Regions from separate parts of the Pseudomonas corni genome, predicted to be linked through region 4. Evidence: predicted binding sites of a transcription regulator. Region 4 holds the regulator's gene; each other region holds the start of a gene.
The links. The regulator sigma-54, encoded in region 4, starts transcription at its own class of promoters, with help from an activator protein. The targets are predictions, from matches to a motif close to ANTGGCATNNANNTTGCTNT.

Region 1 (4,509 bases), on a different contig from region 4:
TCGCGAGGCAAGCGCGAAAGCCGAGAGGGAGCTTGCTGGATCTGTAGCCCGGCTAATGCCTGAGCACGAACTTGCTCGCGAAGAAAACATAAACCTTGTGGGAGCGGACCCGTCCGCGAAGAGGCCAGCAGGCCCACCACAGTTTTTTGTCTCAGGCTTATCTTGGCGTCTTCAAGGCCCGGCCGACACACCGCATTGACCGCCTCGCCAACAAGTTGGCTCCTACAGGGCCCGCGTCGTGGCGGTACCTACTACCATAGAAACGAAAAAGCCCGGTCTTGAGGACCGGGGTTTTCGTGTTTCTGGTGCCGAAAATAGGAATCGAACCTACGACCTTCGCGTTACGAGTGCGCTGCTCTACCGACTGAGCTATTTCGGCGCTCATGTGGCAACGCTAGCAGCGAACATAGCGCTCAGCAAGCTACTCAGTTTTTACCCCGATGAAGCCCTGTAGCCAGAAACGAGGCTGCAAATTTCCGCCAAAATCATGGCCGTATTGCTGCTCCCGCTCATCCAGATGGGGGAAGTCGCGGGCGACAACGTACATCAGAAATCCGACCGCCAATATCATTGTCGCCATCCACCCCCATCGCAGGACCGGCCCACTTGGTTCAGGCGTGACAGACCACTCATGAATGCCCATTAGCCAACCCACCACAATCGCCAACCAGAGTTGCGAATACGGCATGACGATCACGCCATCGACCATCGATTGCGCTAATGCGCCCAGCAAACTGGCGAACAGACAAATACGTAGTAGATCGACTGGCTCGCTAGAAGCTGCGTTCTTTCGGATCAGCATAAGTGTCGCAAGCAGCCCTCGGGCCGCCAGCCATCCAACCAACAACGTCGACGGCACGCCCCATTCACACGCCCATTGCAAAATCGCTTGATGAGGATGGGCTGCAACCGGGTTGTGAATGTCCGCGAAATGCATGGGACCGAAACCCAGCAGTGGACGCTCTTTGATCATCTCCCATGCCTGGTGCCAGATGACCTCTCGGGCAGACAAACTGGTAGTCAGCCGGTCACCAGCAAAGTTGAGCATCTCGATACCAAGAAAACTGGGGAGCAGGCTGAACAAACACCAGAACAGCACTAAGCCAACTGCCGTGGCACCAAGTTGCCAGGAGCACCAGCGTCGGCCATGCGGCCCACAGAGAAAAAGGACCGCCGCCGCGCATCCCATACCTAGCCATGTACCGCGTGTTCCGCCACAGATGGCGATCATCCACCAGCATGCGAGCAACGCGAATATCCAGGTTTTGGTCGAGGGCTTAGATGTATTTAACAGCAGAGGGGCCGCCAGGAGCGGGAGGGTGAAGGTTTGGAACTGGCCGTAGAAGCGAGGGTTGGAAAACCCCTCGAGCAATAGAAGGGTATTGAACGTCGCAAGCCCACTGGTGAACGCAGCAGTCGTGGCAGCAATAAACTGCACGCTTTTGATGGTGCACAGTAGCAAGACGAATGAAATCACTAAGCGATCAAAACTCGCCCCTCGATTTCTACGTTCGAGCGCCACTGCGCAGGCAATACAACAGCTGGCGGTGAGTAAGGAAAACTCCACGAAAGCCCATGTCGTTTGATGGGCGTTCATCACCGAAAGCATAGCGAGACAGAAGATCAGTATTCCCGGCACTCGTTGACGTTGATTCAGTACGGCGGTATTTGGATTATTTGCGAAAAATAGAATGATCGCCAACAAGCAAAGCAGGGCAATCACGCATTGGGAGACACGCTGCCAATTATTTCCCGATATCGAGTTGAAAACCACCGGTGCGAAAAGTAAAAAAAGAAATCCTCCCCCGTAAAACTTGGAAGTTGATGACGTGAAAAAACTCATAGCGCCCTGCCACAGGAGTCGATTACTGAAAATAAAAAAGGCGCCGTTAAGCGCCTTTTTATCAACCGTTAAATCAAGAACCAGCTGCTTTACATAGGATTGGAGTAGTACCTTGTGCTGCCAAGCAGCCGCCGCCCACTGTCCAATTGGTGGCACCAGCCGTGACGACTGGGGTCAGCGTGTAAGTTGATGCGGCAGAAATACCACCGGTTGCTTTCGGCGTAACAGTAATCACACCATCGGCAACCCCGACACTCGCGACGTACGCAGTGGAAGTTGTTGCCGGAATGTCATTCGTACCCAGAGCGCAACCTGTTGGCGTGTTCAACGACGAGATGCACATAGCAACCGCAGTTTTATACGCATCAGCAACAGACGTTACTTCGCTGTAACGAGCTTTCAAAGTGTAGTTCTGGTAAGCAGGAAGTGCTACTGCCGCCAAGATACCGATGATCGCGACTACGATCATCAGTTCGATCAGGGTGAAGCCCTTCTGTACGTTCATCTTCACATTCATATCCATCTCTCCAGGCGTCAATAAAGTGTGCCTTGTATAAGCGAGAGCACATGCCATGCCAAGTTCTGATCTATGCCAACGCCGATGGTCCTACTCAATTTCCAACCTGAAAACTGCCCCCCTTGCGACAGTAACTGACAATTTTTGTCATAAGACCTGTCTACATTTGGCAGCAAAGCCCGACTGCGCTATAAACCACCTATTGTCTGCGTCTGGTGGCTGTAATGACTGATGTCGTCCTAACCGGTTTGGCCAAGCAACTCGTTGTTGCCGAACTGCTCAATGAAAAAACTGCCCAGCAGGCCTACCAACAGTCCCGTCGCGACAAGGTTTCGCTGGTCAATTACCTGGTTCAGAACAAGCTGGTCAAAAGCCTGACGCTGGCCGAGGTGGCGTCGGACCAGTTCGGCATTCCTTTTCTTGACCTCAGCGTGCTGGATAAAGAAAGCCAACCAAGGGGGTTAGTGAGCGAAAAGCTCGTGCGCCAGCACAGCGCCCTGCCTTTATGGCGACGTGGCAACAAGCTGTTCGTAGGCATCTCAGACCCAACGAATCATCAAGCCATTACCGACATCCAGTTCAGCACTGGTTTGACAACGGAAGCAATCCTGGTTGAAGACGACAAGCTTACCAGCGCCATCGATAAGTTTTTCGACAGTCACACCGGGATGGGCGACTTGGCTGACGTCGATCTGGGGCTGGAAATCGAAGCGGTCGATGAAAGCAAAGAAAGCTCTATTGGTGGACAGGATGCAGACGATGCGCCGGTTGTGCGCTTCGTCAACAAGATGCTGATGGATGCGATCCGTCTGGGCTCTTCTGACCTGCACTTCGAGCCGTATGAAAAAATCTTCCGCGTGCGGCTGCGAACCGACGGAATTCTGCACGAAGTGGCGAAGCCACCCATTCATTTGGCGGGACGCATCGCCGCGCGCCTGAAAGTCATGGCGAGTCTGGATATCTCCGAGCGCCGCAAGCCGCAGGACGGCCGGATCAAGCTGCGCATCTCGAAAAACCGCGCGATCGATTTCCGGGTTAACACCCTGCCGACGTTGTGGGGCGAGAAGATCGTGATGCGGATTCTTGACCCGACCACCGCACAAATGGGCATCGATGCGCTGGGCTACGAGCCGGAGCAAAAAGCGCTTTATCTGGAAGCGCTGCGCCAGCCGCAAGGCATGATTCTTGTGACCGGTCCCACCGGCTCCGGTAAAACCGTTTCGCTGTATACCGGCCTAAATATTCTGAACACCGTGGACATCAACATCTCCACAGCCGAAGACCCAGTGGAAATTAACCTGGAAGGCATCAACCAGGTAAACGTTAACCCACGTCAGGGCATGGACTTTTCTCAGGCGCTCAGAGCATTTCTGCGTCAGGACCCGGATGTGATCATGGTGGGCGAGATTCGAGATTTGGAAACGGCTGAGATTGCGATTAAAGCTTCGCAAACCGGTCACATGGTGCTTTCAACACTCCACACCAACAGCGCGGCAGAAACCCTGACGCGGTTACATCACATGGGCGTCGCCGCATTCAACATTGCCACTGCAATCAACCTGATCATCGCTCAGCGGCTGGCCCGAAAACTGTGCCCCCACTGCAAAAAAGAGGCTGACATCCCTCGTGAGGCTTTAATTGCAGAAGGTTTCCCGGAGTCGAAAATCGGCGAGTTCAAGCTTTACTCTCCCGTAGGCTGCGAACACTGCAACGGCGGCTACAAAGGCCGCGTCGGTATTTACGAGGTCGTGAAAAGCACACCGGCACTGGAACGCATCATCATGGAAGAAGGCAACTCCATCGAGATTTCCGAGCAGATGCGCAAGGACGGATACAATGATCTGCGCACCTCTGGCTTGATGAAGGCCATGCAAGGCGTGACCAGCCTTGAGGAAATCAACCGGGTGACCAAGGATTAAGCATGGCGACCAAGGCAGTAAAAGTCAGCGTTTTCACCTGGGAAGGGCTAGATAAAAAGGGAACCAAGGTTAGTGGTGAAATAAGTGGCCACAACCCGCCGCTGGTCAAAGCGCAGCTCCGTAAACAGGGAATCAACCCCACCAAGGTGCGGAAGAAATCCGTTTCGATTTTTGGCAAGGGCAAGAAGATAAAACCGTTGGACATTGCCTTCTTCAGCCGCCAGATGGCG
Region 2 (4,509 bases), on a different contig from region 4:
GCGTGAGCACCAGCGGGATCACTGCAAATCCGAACACGTTGCTCCAGCCGAAACTGGCGGCCAGCAAGGGTGCGATCAATGCCGCAAGCACGGTGCCGGAATTGCCTGCGCCGGCAATGCCCATGGCTTTGCCCTGGTGTTCAGCCGGATACCATTGCGAAGCCAGCGGCAGGGCAACGGCGAACGATGCGCCAGCCATGCCCAGGAACAGACCTAGCACCAACGCTTGTTCGTAGCTGTGAATGCCCAGCTGCCAAGCGCCGAACAGCGCCACGATGACGATGATCTGGCCGATGATGCCGGCGGTTTTCGGCGACAACTGATCAGCCAGCATGCCCATCAAAAAACGCAGGATGGCGCCTGCCAGGATCGGCGTGGCGACCATCAGCCCTCGTTGTTGAGTGGTCAGGTGCAGGTCGGCGGCAATTTGAACGGCCAGCGGACCGAGCAGGTACCAGACCATGAAGCTCAGGTCGAAATACAGGAACGCTGCAAACAGTGTCGGTTTGTGGCCGGCCTTCCAGAAACTCGTATTCATCAAACACCTCATCTGCAAAGGAATGTGGCGGGCGAGGCGAACTCGCACTGCAACGGGTCAGATCCTGCAGGTGAAGCACCACAATCCGGCGCTCCACCCGGCCCAAAAACACTGGGTCCAAAACGCAAAAAACGTCGCAGCCCGATCCGCCTGAGCGAAGAGGGGTGCGACGTCTTTGTCGTGAGTGGGGCAACCGCCGTTGGCTACCTGTGCGGTTTACAAAGCAAAACGTGGGCCAGTATGTCCGGTGATCGAAATGTAGGAGCGCGCTTGCCCGCGAAAACGGTGTGTCAGTTTCATATCCCCTTGCGGACAGAAAACCTTCGCGGGCGAGCGCGCTCCTACAAGGGTTGTTGGACGCTAGCCCAGCAACTCGCTCATGGCGATGATCTGCTCGGCCACTTGAATCAGCTTCTGTTGCCGGCTCATGGCCTGACGGCGCATCAGGGTGTAAGCCTCTTCTTCGTTACAGCTTTTCATTTTCATCAGCAGCCCCTTCGCCAGTTCTATGCGCTTACGCTCGGCGAGTTGCTGATCACGGGCATGCAGCTGGGCGCGCAAGTCCTGATCGCTTTCGAAACGCGCCATGGCGACATCAAGAATCGGCTGCAAGCGCTGTGCGTGGATGCCTTCGACGATGTAGGCGCTGACGCCTGATTTGATTGCCTGGCGCATGACGCCGGGGTCGTGTTCGTCGGTGAACATCACGATCGGTCGCGGCAGATCGCGGGTCACCAGCACCACTTGCTCCATCACATCGCGGCCCGGGGATTCGGTGTCGATCAAGATTACGTCCGGACGTACCGCCTCGACGCGCGCGGGCAAGTCGATGATCAGTCCTGACTCGTCGATGACCTCAAACCCGGCTTCGATCAGTGCGGCCTTGAGGCGTCCGACCTTTTTCGGCGTGTCGTTTATCAGCAGGATACGCAGCATGTTGGCATCCTCCTCAACGATCGAGCGCGATGGGGGCGGTATCGGCCAACGCATGCAGCTTGAAGCTGCGCGCATAGCCCGCCGGATCACTGCCGTCCCAGACCTTGCCGTCGATCAACTGACTGCTGCGCATGGGCGCGGAGGGGACCGGCACGCCGAGCGCTTCGGCCGCCTGGGCATAAAGCGCAAGTTGCTGCACCTGCCGGGCAATGGCCAGGTAGTCGGGGTCTTCGCGCAACAATCCCCACCGACGGAACTGGGTCATGAACCACATGCCGTCGGACAAATAGGGCAGGTTGACCTCGCCATTATTGTAGAAACGTACCGGGTGATGGTCCTGCCAGTGATTACCCAGCCCGTCGACGTACTTGCCCAGCAATCGCGACTCGATGGATTCCACCGGGGCATCGACATAGTCGCTGGCGCTGAGCAATTGCGCCGTACTGCAACGGTTGTCGACACTTTGTTCGATGAAGCGGCTTGCCTCTAGTACCGCCATGATCAGTGCCCGTGCGGTGTTGGGATACTGCTCGACAAATTCACGGGTACAGCCGAGTACTTTTTCCGGGTGATCCGGCCAGATTGCCTGAGAGGTGGCCATGGTAAAGCCCAGATCCTGAGCCACTGCGCTGGCGCCCCACGGTTCACCCACGCAGAAACCGTCAATGCGGCCAGCCTCAAGGTGGGCAACCATTTGCGGCGGCGGCACCACCACGCTGTCGACATCGTTGAGCGGGTGAATGCCTTGACTCGCCAGCCAGTAGTACAACCACATTGCGTGATTGCCGGTGGGAAAGGTCTGGGCGAAGGTCAGTTTTGGATCGCTTTGGTGCGTGCGCCGGTCCAGCGCCTCAGGAGTGATCACTCCGGCGTCCTGCAAGGCCCGGGAGACATTGATGCTCTGGCCATTCTGATTAAGCCCCATCAACACCGCCATGTCCGTGGCTTGTCCGCCAATGCCCAGTTGCGCGGCGTAGATCAGGCCGTACAGGCTGTGGGCGGCGTGGAGCTGGCCGTTGACCAGTTTGTCCCGCAGATTGGCCCAGGACGTTTGCCGATGCAGATTGATGTTCAGTCCATACGGCTGCGCGAAGCCCTGAGTCGCCGCGACCACCAGGGATGCGCTGTCGGTCAGCGCCATGAAGCCGACATCGATACTGCTAAGTTCCGGGGCGTCGCTGCCCGCCACCCAGGCCAATGTGCTGCTTATTGATTCATTCATGTTTTCGGTCCCGCTTGAAGTCGCGATGGCTGGCTTATGTTGCGTCGCTGAGCTGTACCACACGACTTCCATAAAAAAAGCGTCGCTCCACCCGCTGCCTGAGCAAGGATAGTCGCGACGCCATTGTCAGATGATCCGCTCCGTCATTGGAACGAGTTCGATGCATAAGCGAAGCAAGCGATATGCCAGCGACGGGGCGGTCGCTGCGCAAAGTTCAGGACAGGCCTCGCGCTGCATCGGTGTGGCGTCTATAATCGCCCGCTGAATTCAGCCGCAACGAGCCGCGCCCGCCCATGTATAACCTGGCCCGCCAGTTACTGTTCAAACTTTCCCCGGAAGCCTCCCACGACCTGTCGATCGACCTGATCGGTGCGGGAGGGCGGTTGGGCATCAACAGTCTGTTCAACAAGGCGCCGGTCAAGTTGTCGACGACGGTCATGGGCCTTGAATTTCCGAACCCGGTTGGTTTGGCGGCAGGCCTGGACAAAAATGGCGCGGCCATCGACGGCTTCTCGCAACTGGGCTTCGGTTTCGTCGAAATTGGCACTGTCACCCCCCTGGCACAGCCCGGCAATCCCAAGCCACGCATCTTCCGCCTGCCCCATGCCGAAGGCATCATCAACCGCATGGGGTTCAACAACCTGGGCGTTGATAACCTGGTCAGCCGCGTGCAGGCCGCCAAATTCGACGGCATCCTGGGCATCAATATCGGCAAAAACTTCAGCACTCCGGTGGAGCGCGCCGTTGACGATTACCTGATCTGCCTGGACAAGGTTTACGCCCACGCCAGCTACATCACGGTCAATGTCAGCTCACCCAATACACCGGGCCTGCGCAGTCTGCAGTTTGGCGATTCGCTCAAGCAACTTCTTGAAGCGCTGAAGGTTCGCCAACTCGCTTTGACTCAAATCCACGGCAAGCACGTGCCACTGGCAATCAAAATCGCGCCCGACATGAGCGATGAAGAAACCGCGCTGGTCGCTCGCGCTTTGATCGAATCCGGAATGGACGCCGTGATCGCGACCAACACTACCCTCAGCCGCCAAGGCGTCGAAGGGCTGCCCCATGCTGATGAGACGGGCGGGTTGTCCGGCGCACCGGTACGTGAACAAAGCACGCACATCGTCAAGGTGCTGGCCGCTGAGTTGGGCGGTAGGTTGCCGATCATTGCCGCTGGTGGGATCACGGAGGGCAAACACGCGGCCGAGAAAATCGCTGCCGGTGCCAGTCTGGTGCAGATTTATTCTGGCTTCATCTATAAAGGGCCGGCGCTGATACGCCAGTCTGTCGATGCAATCGCGGCGATGCCTCGTCCCGCCAGCTGAACCTGGACCAATAAAAAGGGGGTTCCTTGACGGAACCCCCTGGGCTTTGGCCCGCGGCCCGGATGGGGCACGCATGGTGTGATGAGATCGAAAAATTATTTAGTCGCACGTTCCCTTATGTGTGTTTAGCCGACCGCGTGAAGTTCGTTGAGTCTGTGGATACCCGCAGTGCCGGTCATACCGTCCCAGTTGTCGCCGCGTCCTTCTCGCCAGCCGTTGATCCAGGCTTGGCGTACTGACGGTAGAGTAAAGGGGCAAAGCTCACGGGATTTTCCATGAACACCAAATTGATATCCGCGTAAAAATGCTCTTTCCAACGGATCACGCTTAAGTCTTCTCATAGGGTGTTGCCCTCGTTTGTTGACTGTAATGTCCCTTGAGACCTCATGTCGAGGTCGGGCAGAAATTCTCTGCCGTTGGTACCCGCTGCCGGCGTCGCGGGCTTAGGTGCTGCCGTCATTGCGACGACAACCTGTGTTGTTTCTAAC
Region 3 (4,509 bases), on a different contig from region 4:
CCACCGAATCCAATTTCGCCAACACCCTGGGCCTCAATGGCACGCTGACGTTGATCGCAGCCGCCAAGAGCCGGATGTCCGAAGACCGCGATAACATCTGGAAGGGCACGTTGCCCACTGCCCAGGCGCAACAGACTGTGCGCGACATGCTGATGACCGCCAACGACAAACTGGTCGATCCGGATACCGCAGCGGTTCGTCGCAACTTCTCGCCGCCAGCCGACAAGACCCTGCCAATCAAGAACGTCGTAGTGATCCTCATGGAGAGCTTCGCCGGTCATTCGGTCGGTGCTCTGGGCGACGAATCCAACATCACGCCGTACTTCGACAAGCTGTCCAAAGAAGGCCTGCTGTTCGACCGTTTCTTCTCCAACGGCACGCACACCCATCAGGGTATGTTCGCGACCATGGCCTGCTTCCCGAACCTGCCAGGTTTCGAGTACCTGATGCAGACGCCAGAAGGCAGCCACAAACTGTCCGGCCTGCCCCAGTTGCTCAGCGGCGCACGCAAGTACGACGACGTGTACGTCTACAACGGTGACTTTGCCTGGGATAACCAGTCCGGTTTCTTCAGCAACCAGGGCATGACCAACTTCATCGGGCGTAACGACTTCGTCAATCCGGTGTTCTCAGACCCGACGTGGGGCGTGTCTGATCAGGACATGTTCGATCGCGGCGCTCAGGAGCTCAAAGCCAGGGAAGACAAGGGCCGTCCGTTCTATGCGTTGCTGCAGACGCTTTCCAATCACACGCCATACGCCTTGCCGACCAACCTGCCGGTTGAACGCGTGACCGGCCACGGCTCGCTGGATGAGCACTTGACCGCCATGCGTTACTCCGACTGGGCGCTGGGTCAGTTCTTCGAGAAAGCCAAGAAAGAGCCTTACTACAAAGACACCCTGTTCATCGTCGTCGGCGACCACGGCTTCGGCAACAACGAGCAGATCACTGAAATGGATCTGGGCCGTTTCAACGTGCCGATGCTGATGATCGCGCCGGGCATTCAAGAGAAGTTCGGCACCCGTAGCAGCATCGTCGGAACGCAGATCGATATCGTGCCGACCATCATGGGGCGTCTGGGTGGCGACACAGTTCATCAGTGCTGGGGTCGTGATCTGCTGAACCTGCCGGAAGGCGACAAGGGTTTTGGCGTGATCAAGCCCTCGGGCAGCGAGCAGACCGTGGCCATCGTCACCGGTGACCGCATCCTCATCGAGCCCAAGGAAATGGAGCCCAAGATTTACGCCTACACCCTGGGCAACAAGCCCCATGCCGAACTGGTACCGGATGCGCCGGATGTGGCCGAGCTGCGCAAGAAGCTCGACAGCTTCCTGCAGACTGCAACCAAAAGCCTGCTGGACAACACGGCCGGGGTCAAAGACGCCAAGCCATAAGCAGTCCGCTGCATGAAAAAGAGGCCATTGCGGCCTCTTTTTTTTGCCTGCTAAACAGGGCCTTGGGTGACAAACAGGTTGAACGAAAGGGTAAAAAACCAAGTCCGATTTCGGTAGGCCGGTTTGCGGCCTGGTTGAGGAGATATTGATGAAAGTCTGGACCGTTTCGTTTCTGGATAAAGATGGCGTACAGCAAACCCTCGATCTTGAATCCGATCAGCGCCCCAGTGAAGAGGAGGCCGCCCAGCATTTGCGCCCGCACCTGTTTCCGGTCGCAAGCGACCTGGACCTGAATGATCTGGAGGGTCGGACTGCCGAGCCGACGGTGAAAACACTTAAAGAGCAGAACGCGGTACAGATCATTTCGATCGTCGAAGCGTCGTGATTTAACACCTGTCTTGATGAACCGGAAAGCCTTCAAGTGGCAATTGGCAACTCGCTATTAATGGGCGTAGTCTGCCAATGAGGCCGGTGAAGCATCTACCCCAGCCAGCTCGAGTACCGATGCCCGGTGAGGAAAAGCAGTACCGGCCTTGAAGCGACATGCTTGAGTCCCGCGCGGCGGATTGTCCGTCGTGTAGCGGCCCTCTGGGAGAGGACGTTCAGGGATCGTTGAAACTCTATCTATCGTTGTATAGGAGGACGTTTCATGAGCACAGCCTATCAAGAAGACATCAGCAGCAACGTGCTGCGCCGCATGAAGGAAGGCGGTTTCGACTTCGCACGTATCCACCCCATCGAGTTTTATGCTGTCTTCCCGGACGAGGAGCGGGCACGTCAGGCGGCGGATCAATTTCGTGGTGAGTCCCTTAATGCCCAGATCAACGCGCGCGATGACGGCGCCTGGCATTTGCAGCTGAGCAAAGTGATGTACGCCACCTATGACGGGATCGGCGATTTCGAACAGGACCTACAGACCGCAATCGACCCGCTGGACGGCGAAGTTGAAGGGTGGGGCGTGACTCAGGAGATCAGGCGCTTTAATTGAGCCTGTCGGCGGCTGCAAGCCGAAAGCTGCAAGCTGCAAGCAAAAGCGGGCGGTGTCTGTAGCTTGAATCCTACCGCTTGAAGCTTGAAGCTTGCAGCTTACCCCCATGCTTCTCAATGAGGCGCGGGAGAATTGGTTAGAGCTCTTCCTGCACAGGAATGGTGCGAGACGCTACGCCATATTGTTTAACCAACTGATTTTTAAGCGTTTATGCCGCTGGCACGGGCCTTGCGAAGGTCCATGGGTCCATGGTGACAAGGAGTACGGCATGATCCGCACCTTTTATGATGAGATGTACGATGCAGGCGGCGTGGTCCGCCCGCATTATCGGGAATTTGCCCGTTGGTTGGGTGAAGCGCCCCCTGAGCTTCTGGCTCAGCGCAGGCGTGAGGCCGATCTTTTGTTTCATCGCGCCGGGATCACGTTCACCCTGTACGGCGATGAGCAGGGGACCGAACGACTGATCCCTTTCGATACCATTCCGCGCAGTATTCCCGCCAGTGAATGGCGGATTGTCGAGCGTGGTTGCATTCAGCGCGTCAAGGCGCTGAACATGTTTCTCGCCGACCTTTATCACGATCAACGCATTATCAAGGCCGGGATCATCCCCGCCGAACAAGTACTCGCCAACGAGCAATACCAGCTCGCGATGCAAGGCCTGAATCTGCATCGCGACCTCTATTCGCACATTTCCGGTGTCGATCTGGTGCGCGATGGCGATGGCACGTATTACGTTCTGGAAGACAACCTGCGTACACCTAGCGGCGTGAGCTACATGCTCGAAGACCGCAAGATGATGATGCGTTTGTTCCCGGAGTTGTTCGCCGCCCAACGCATCGCACCTATCGATCACTACCCTAATTTGCTGCTCGACACGCTCAAGAGTTCCAGCCCGCTGGATAACCCAAGTGTCGTGGTGCTGACACCCGGGCGCTTCAATAGCGCGTTTTTCGAGCATGCGTTTCTGGCCCGTGAAATGGGCGTGGAGCTGGTGGAAGGCGCGGATCTGTTCGTGCGTGATGATCGGGTGTTCATGCGCACCACCAACGGAGCCAAAGCGGTCGACGTGATTTACCGTCGTCTCGATGACGCGTTCCTCGACCCGCTGGCGTTCAATCCCGATTCGATGCTGGGTGTGCCGGGTCTGCTGTCGGCCTATCGCTCCGGCAACGTGGTCTTGGCAAACGCCATCGGGACCGGCGTTGCCGACGACAAGTCGATCTATCCGTTCGTGACCGACATGATTCGTTTCTATCTGGACGAAGAGCCGATTCTGAAAAACGTGCCGACCTGGCAGTGCCGCAAGCCTGAAGAGCTGTCCCACGTACTGGCCAACCTTGGTGATCTGGTGGTCAAGGAGACTCAAGGCTCGGGCGGTTACGGGATGTTGGTCGGCCCGGCGGCCACCGCTGCCGAAATCGAATCCTTCCGTGCCAGGCTCAAAGCCAAGCCCCATTTGTATATCGCCCAACCTACGTTGTGCCTGTCGACCTGTCCGACGTTTGTCGAGAACGGCATCGCCCCGCGACACATCGACCTGCGCCCGTTCGTTCTGGCTGGCCGCGAAACCCGCGTGGTCCCTGGTGGACTTACCCGTGTTGCGCTGCGTGAAGGTTCGCTGGTGGTCAACTCGTCGCAGGGTGGAGGAACGAAAGATACCTGGGTGGTCGAGGATTAAGGATGCCTGCCAATGCTAAGTAGAACTGCCTCGGATTTATATTGGATGTCGCGCTACCTGGAGCGGGCTGAAAACCTCGCACGGATGCTGGACGTCAGTTACTCGCTGTCCCTGATGCCTCAGGACGGTCGCGGCGATGGCTTGAATGAAATCGCCATGCCGCTTTTGATCACCGGAACCCTGGACGATTATCTGGAGCGTCATGGCGAACTGCATGCCGAACGCTTGCTGCATTTCTTCGCGCTGGATGCCGAAAACCCCGCCAGTATCTACAGTTGCCTCGGCGCGGCGCGGGCCAGTGCGCACGCAGTGCGTGGGCGTATTACCGCGGACATGTGGGAAAACATCAACGCCACGTACCTGGAAATTCGCGGCATCGCCGAACAGGGCCTCAGTCGTTATGGCATGAGCCGTTTTTGCGAGTGGGTCAAGGAGCGTTCGCACCTTTT
Region 4 (4,509 bases):
TCGAGCATCCTTGGAAAGCGCGTGAGGTGGCTGGGCAGGTTACGGGCATCGATGGACACTGCAAGCAGTGGTTCGGCCAGTTCGCTGTTGATCAACGCACGTTCTGCCAGTTCAGGCAGCAGGCCTGCGGGCAGGTTGTCAACGCAGTAAAAGCCGCTATCTTCCAGCACATCGAGGGCCGTACTCTTGCCTGAGCCGGAGCGGCCGCTGACGATGATCATGCGCATGTTAGTGCCCGGTTTGCTCGTCGAGTACCACTTGATAGAGCGCTTCGCCGCTTGGGGCTGCACGAAGCCGTTCTCGCACTTCTTTGCGGTCGAGCATACTGGCAATCTGGCGCAGCAGTTCGAGGTGCGCATCGGTAGCCGCTTCCGGGACCAGCAGAACGAACAGCAAGTCTACCGGCGCGCCGTCAATGGCGTCGAAATCTACGGGATGGCTGAGGTGGAGCAGGGCGCTGATCGGGCTGATGCAGCCCTTGAGCCGGCAATGCGGAATGGCGATGCCATTGCCGAAACCGGTGGAGCCCAGTTTTTCGCGGGCTATCAGACTCTCGTAGACGGTTTGCTGGTCAAGGTCGGGCACCTGCTGCCCAATAACTTTGGCAATCGCTTCGAGTACAGCTTTTTTACTGCCGCCTGGCACGTTCACGAGGGAACGGCCAGGGGTCAGGATATTTTCAAGTCGGATCATGGGTAGGGAGTGTCAGCGAGCGGCCGCACCTTTGAGGATGCTTTGCTGCTTTTCCTTATGCTTGAGCAATTGTCTGTCGAGCTTGTCAGTGAGTAGGTCGATTGCAGCGTACATATCGTCATGCTCCGCATTGGCAACCACCTCTCCACCAGGGATATGCAGGGTGGCCTCGATCTTCTGTTTAAGCTTCTCGACGGCCATCGTCACCTGCACATTGGTAATCTTGTCAAAGTGCCCTTCGAGCTTCTTGAGTTTGAGCTCGATGTATTCACGCAGGGGCTTGGTCACTTCCAGTTGGTGTCCACTGATGTTGACTTGCATACAGCTTCTCCTTCGTTGCCAGTGCATAAAAGAGGCAGGCTTGGTTGCCTGCCACTGGAACGCTGTGGCATGTGACCTCTACATCAGTCGCTTGCGCTCGCTGGAAGGCGCTATCCCTAGAGACTCGCGGTACTTGGCGACTGTGCGACGTGCCACTTGAATGCCTTGTGCCTCCAGTAAACCAGCGATCTTACTGTCACTCAATGGCTTTTTCTGATTTTCGGCCGCAACCAGTTTTTTGATGATTGCGCGAATGGCCGTGGACGAACATTCGCCGCCTTCAGAAGTACTGACGTGGCTGGAAAAGAAGTATTTCAGCTCGTAAATACCGCGCGGCGTGTGCATGAACTTTTGCGTGGTAACCCGGGAAATCGTCGATTCGTGCATGCCGACCGCTTCAGCGATGTCGTGCAGCACCAACGGCTTCATCGCTTCATCACCGTATTCGAGGAAGCCGCGCTGATGCTCCACGATCTGCGTGGCAACCTTCATCAGCGTCTCGTTTCGGCTCTGCAGACTCTTGATGAACCAACGGGCCTCTTGCAACTGGTTGCGCATGAAGGTGTTGTCGGCGCTGGTGTCAGCCCGGCGCACGAACCCTGCGTACTGCGGATTAACACGCAGTCGCGGCACTGATTCCTGATTGAGTTCAACCAGCCAGCGTTCGTTGTGTTTGCGCACGATCACGTCAGGCACAACGTATTCGGCTTCCGTGGACTCAATCTGTGAACCAGGACGCGGGTTCAGGCTCTGCACCAGCTCGATGACCTGACGAAGATCGTCTTCCTTGATCTTCATTCGGCGCATCAGCTGGGCATAGTCGCGACTACCCAACAGATCGATGTAATCGCTGACCAGGCGCTGGGCTTCAGCCAACCACTTGGTCTTGGCAGGCAGCTGGCGTAGTTGCAGCAACAGACATTCGCTGAGGTTGCGGGCGCCGATGCCGGCGGGCTCGAACTGCTGGATACGGTGCAGAACGGCTTCGATTTCATCCAGCTCGATGTCCAGTTCCGGATCGAAAGCGTCGAGCAGTTCATCGAGCGATTCGTCCAGATAACCCTGGTTGTTGATGCAGTCAATCAACGTCACGGCGATCAGCCGGTCAGTGTCCGACATAGGCGCAAGATTGAGTTGCCACAGCAGATGGCTTTGCAGGCTCTCGCCTACCGATGTGCGCGTGGTGAAATCCCACTCGTCATCGTCGTTGCTCGGCAGGCTGCTGGCGCTGGTCTGGTAAACGTCTTCCCAGGCCGTATCGACGGGCAATTCGTTAGGAATGCGCTCGCTCCATTCGCCGTCTTCGAGGTTGTCGACGGTGGGGGCGGATTCCTGGTAGGTCGGTTCCTGTACATCAGGATTTGGCTTTTGCTCGACGCTGTCTGCCATGGGGTCGGCATTATCGAAGTCGTCGCCTTCTTCCTGGCGTTCGAGCATAGGATTGGACTCCAGCGCCTCCTGAATTTCCTGTTGGAGATCCAGAGTCGACAATTGGAGTAAGCGGATGGCCTGCTGCAGCTGCGGTGTCATCGTCAGCTGCTGGCCCATTCTCAAGACTAGCGAAGGTTTCATGGCAGGGGCTAAACACCTTATTCGTTCGCCGGCGCATATGCGCGCCATCCACTACAGGGCGCCAGGGCGCCAACTTAAGCAAATTATATGCCTGAAACCAGAGTGTTTGCCTAGAGTGCGATGACAATTAAAATTCGATCGGTGGCTGAGGTGTCTAGCTCAGTCATCTGCCAATCGAGCGTCATCGCAGCAATTACAGGCGGAACTCGTGGCCGAGGTATACCTCTTTCACCAACTGGTTCGCCAGAATAGTGTCTGAGTCGCCTTCGGCAATCAGCTGTCCATCGTTGACGATATAGGCGGTTTCGCAGATATCCAGCGTTTCGCGGACGTTGTGATCGGTGATCAGCACACCGATACCTTTGGCCTTGAGGTGGTAAATGATTTGCTTGATGTCGCCAACCGAGATCGGGTCGACACCGGCAAACGGCTCATCGAGCAGGATGAACTTGGGTGAAGTCGCCAGGGCGCGTGCGATCTCGACGCGGCGGCGCTCGCCGCCGGACAGGCTCATCCCGAGGTTGTCGCGGATGTGCGTGATGTGAAATTCCTGCAACAGGCTTTCCAGTTCTTTGCGACGAGCAGGACGATCCAGTTCTTTGCGCGTCTCCAGGATGGCCATGATGTTATCGGCAACGGACAGCTTGCGGAAAATCGAGGCTTCCTGAGGCAAATAACCGATGCCTGCGCGCGCACGGCCATGCATGGGCTGGTGGCTGACGTCTTGATCATCGATCAGGACGCGTCCCTGTTCGGCCTGAACCAGGCCGACGATCATGTAAAAACAGGTGGTCTTGCCAGCGCCGTTGGGCCCCAGCAAGCCAACGATCTGACCGCTTTCGATGGACAGGCTCACGTCACGGACGACCTGGCGACCTTTGTAGCTTTTCGCCAGGTGCTGAGCTTTCAGCGTTGCCATTTACTGGGCCTTCTGCTGGTCGGATTTCTTTTTCGGCTGGATAACCATGTCGATTCTTGGGCGCGGCGTAGTGATCTTGGTGCCATTAGCACGACCGGCGTTCACGACCTGCTTCACGGTGTCGTAGACGATTTTCTCGCCTTCGGACGTGTTGCCGTCGTTGATAACCTTCGCCTTGTCGATCAGGACAATACGATCCTGAGCCGCGAAGTACTGAATGGTCACGCCGTAGGCCTGCACGATCGGCTTGTCGACCGAGGGTTTTTGCTCGTAATACGCAAGATTGCCGACGGAGGTGAACACGTCGACTTCGCCCTGTGCGTTACGAGTGATGGTCACGGTGTTACCCGTGATCTTCATGCTGCCCTGAGTGATGATCACGTTGCCCTTGTAAGTGGCGACGCCTTGTTTGTCATCGAGCTGCGCATCATCGGACTGAATGTGGATGGGCTGATCGCGGTCTGTCGGCAAAGACCAGGCGCTCGCGCTTCCCAGTGCTGCGCCCAGGCCGAGCAATAAAGGAAGGGTTTTAACGAGCGTCATACTGTCCTCTTACGTTGGAGAGCAGGTCCATCCTGCTGTCTTTCAAATACGCTTTCATGCCGATGGCCGTCGTTACACCGCCCAAGCCGTCGATTCTAACGGCTTGCTTGGTTTCCGCATATTGCTTCTGAGGGAATACCGTCATGCGGCTGCTGGTAATGATGGTCGTACGGCTTTTTTCGTCTGTTCGGTTGATGCGCACGGAATCGATCAGTTCTACATGATCGCCGCCGGGAGACACCTCGGCTGTCTTGCTCTCGACGTGCCACGGGAAGGTGGAGCCTCGATACAGCTCCAGGTTCGGCGTGGTCAACAAAGTGACGTCGGTTGCCTTCACGTGCTCAACCTTGTCTGCGGTCATCTCGTACTGAAGACCGCCGTCCGGCAGGAACTGAACGCTGTGGGCGTTGATGGCGTAGAAGTCGATGGCGCTTTCATCGACCGCACTTTTGGGCTGGTCC

Region 1: ACWKV9_RS20865 (pilin) is a predicted target of sigma-54. The motif match lies at 2,404-2,423, and genes of this name have one in related genera.
Region 2: ACWKV9_RS14425 (CmpA/NrtA family ABC transporter substrate-binding protein) is a predicted target of sigma-54. The motif match lies at 2,867-2,886, and genes of this name have one in related genera.
Region 3: ACWKV9_RS08095 (circularly permuted type 2 ATP-grasp protein) is a predicted target of sigma-54. The motif match lies at 2,598-2,617, and genes of this name have one in related genera.

The regions. Positions count from the first base shown of each region.
Region 1 covers NZ_JBSKHW010000014.1:120,255-124,763, forward strand. Annotated here, with positions in the region: tRNA gene ACWKV9_RS20855 (tRNA-Thr) at 304-379, opposite strand; gene ACWKV9_RS20860 (O-antigen ligase family protein) at 422-1,843, opposite strand; gene ACWKV9_RS20865 (pilin) at 1,917-2,360, opposite strand; gene pilB (type IV-A pilus assembly ATPase PilB) at 2,585-4,279, shown strand; gene ACWKV9_RS20875 (type II secretion system F family protein) at 4,282-4,509, shown strand, end outside.
Region 2 covers NZ_JBSKHW010000008.1:125,643-130,151, reverse strand. Annotated here, with positions in the region: gene ACWKV9_RS14435 (nitrate/nitrite transporter) at 1-538, opposite strand, end outside; gene ACWKV9_RS14430 (ANTAR domain-containing response regulator) at 899-1,474, opposite strand; gene ACWKV9_RS14425 (CmpA/NrtA family ABC transporter substrate-binding protein) at 1,488-2,696, opposite strand; gene ACWKV9_RS14420 (quinone-dependent dihydroorotate dehydrogenase) at 2,990-4,021, shown strand; gene rmf (ribosome modulation factor) at 4,147-4,362, opposite strand.
Region 3 covers NZ_JBSKHW010000003.1:217,509-222,017, forward strand. Annotated here, with positions in the region: gene ACWKV9_RS08080 (LTA synthase family protein) at 1-1,394, shown strand, start outside; gene ACWKV9_RS08085 (hypothetical protein) at 1,543-1,779, shown strand; gene ACWKV9_RS08090 (ribonuclease E inhibitor RraB) at 2,044-2,382, shown strand; gene ACWKV9_RS08095 (circularly permuted type 2 ATP-grasp protein) at 2,651-4,060, shown strand; gene ACWKV9_RS08100 (alpha-E domain-containing protein) at 4,073-4,509, shown strand, end outside.
Region 4 covers NZ_JBSKHW010000001.1:118,380-122,888, forward strand. Annotated here, with positions in the region: gene rapZ (RNase adapter RapZ) at 1-227, opposite strand, end outside; gene ptsN (PTS IIA-like nitrogen regulatory protein PtsN) at 229-693, opposite strand; gene hpf (ribosome hibernation-promoting factor, HPF/YfiA family) at 706-1,014, opposite strand; gene ACWKV9_RS00465 (RNA polymerase factor sigma-54) at 1,093-2,586, opposite strand; gene lptB (LPS export ABC transporter ATP-binding protein) at 2,780-3,505, opposite strand; gene lptA (lipopolysaccharide transport periplasmic protein LptA) at 3,506-4,048, opposite strand; gene lptC (LPS export ABC transporter periplasmic protein LptC) at 4,035-4,509, opposite strand, start outside.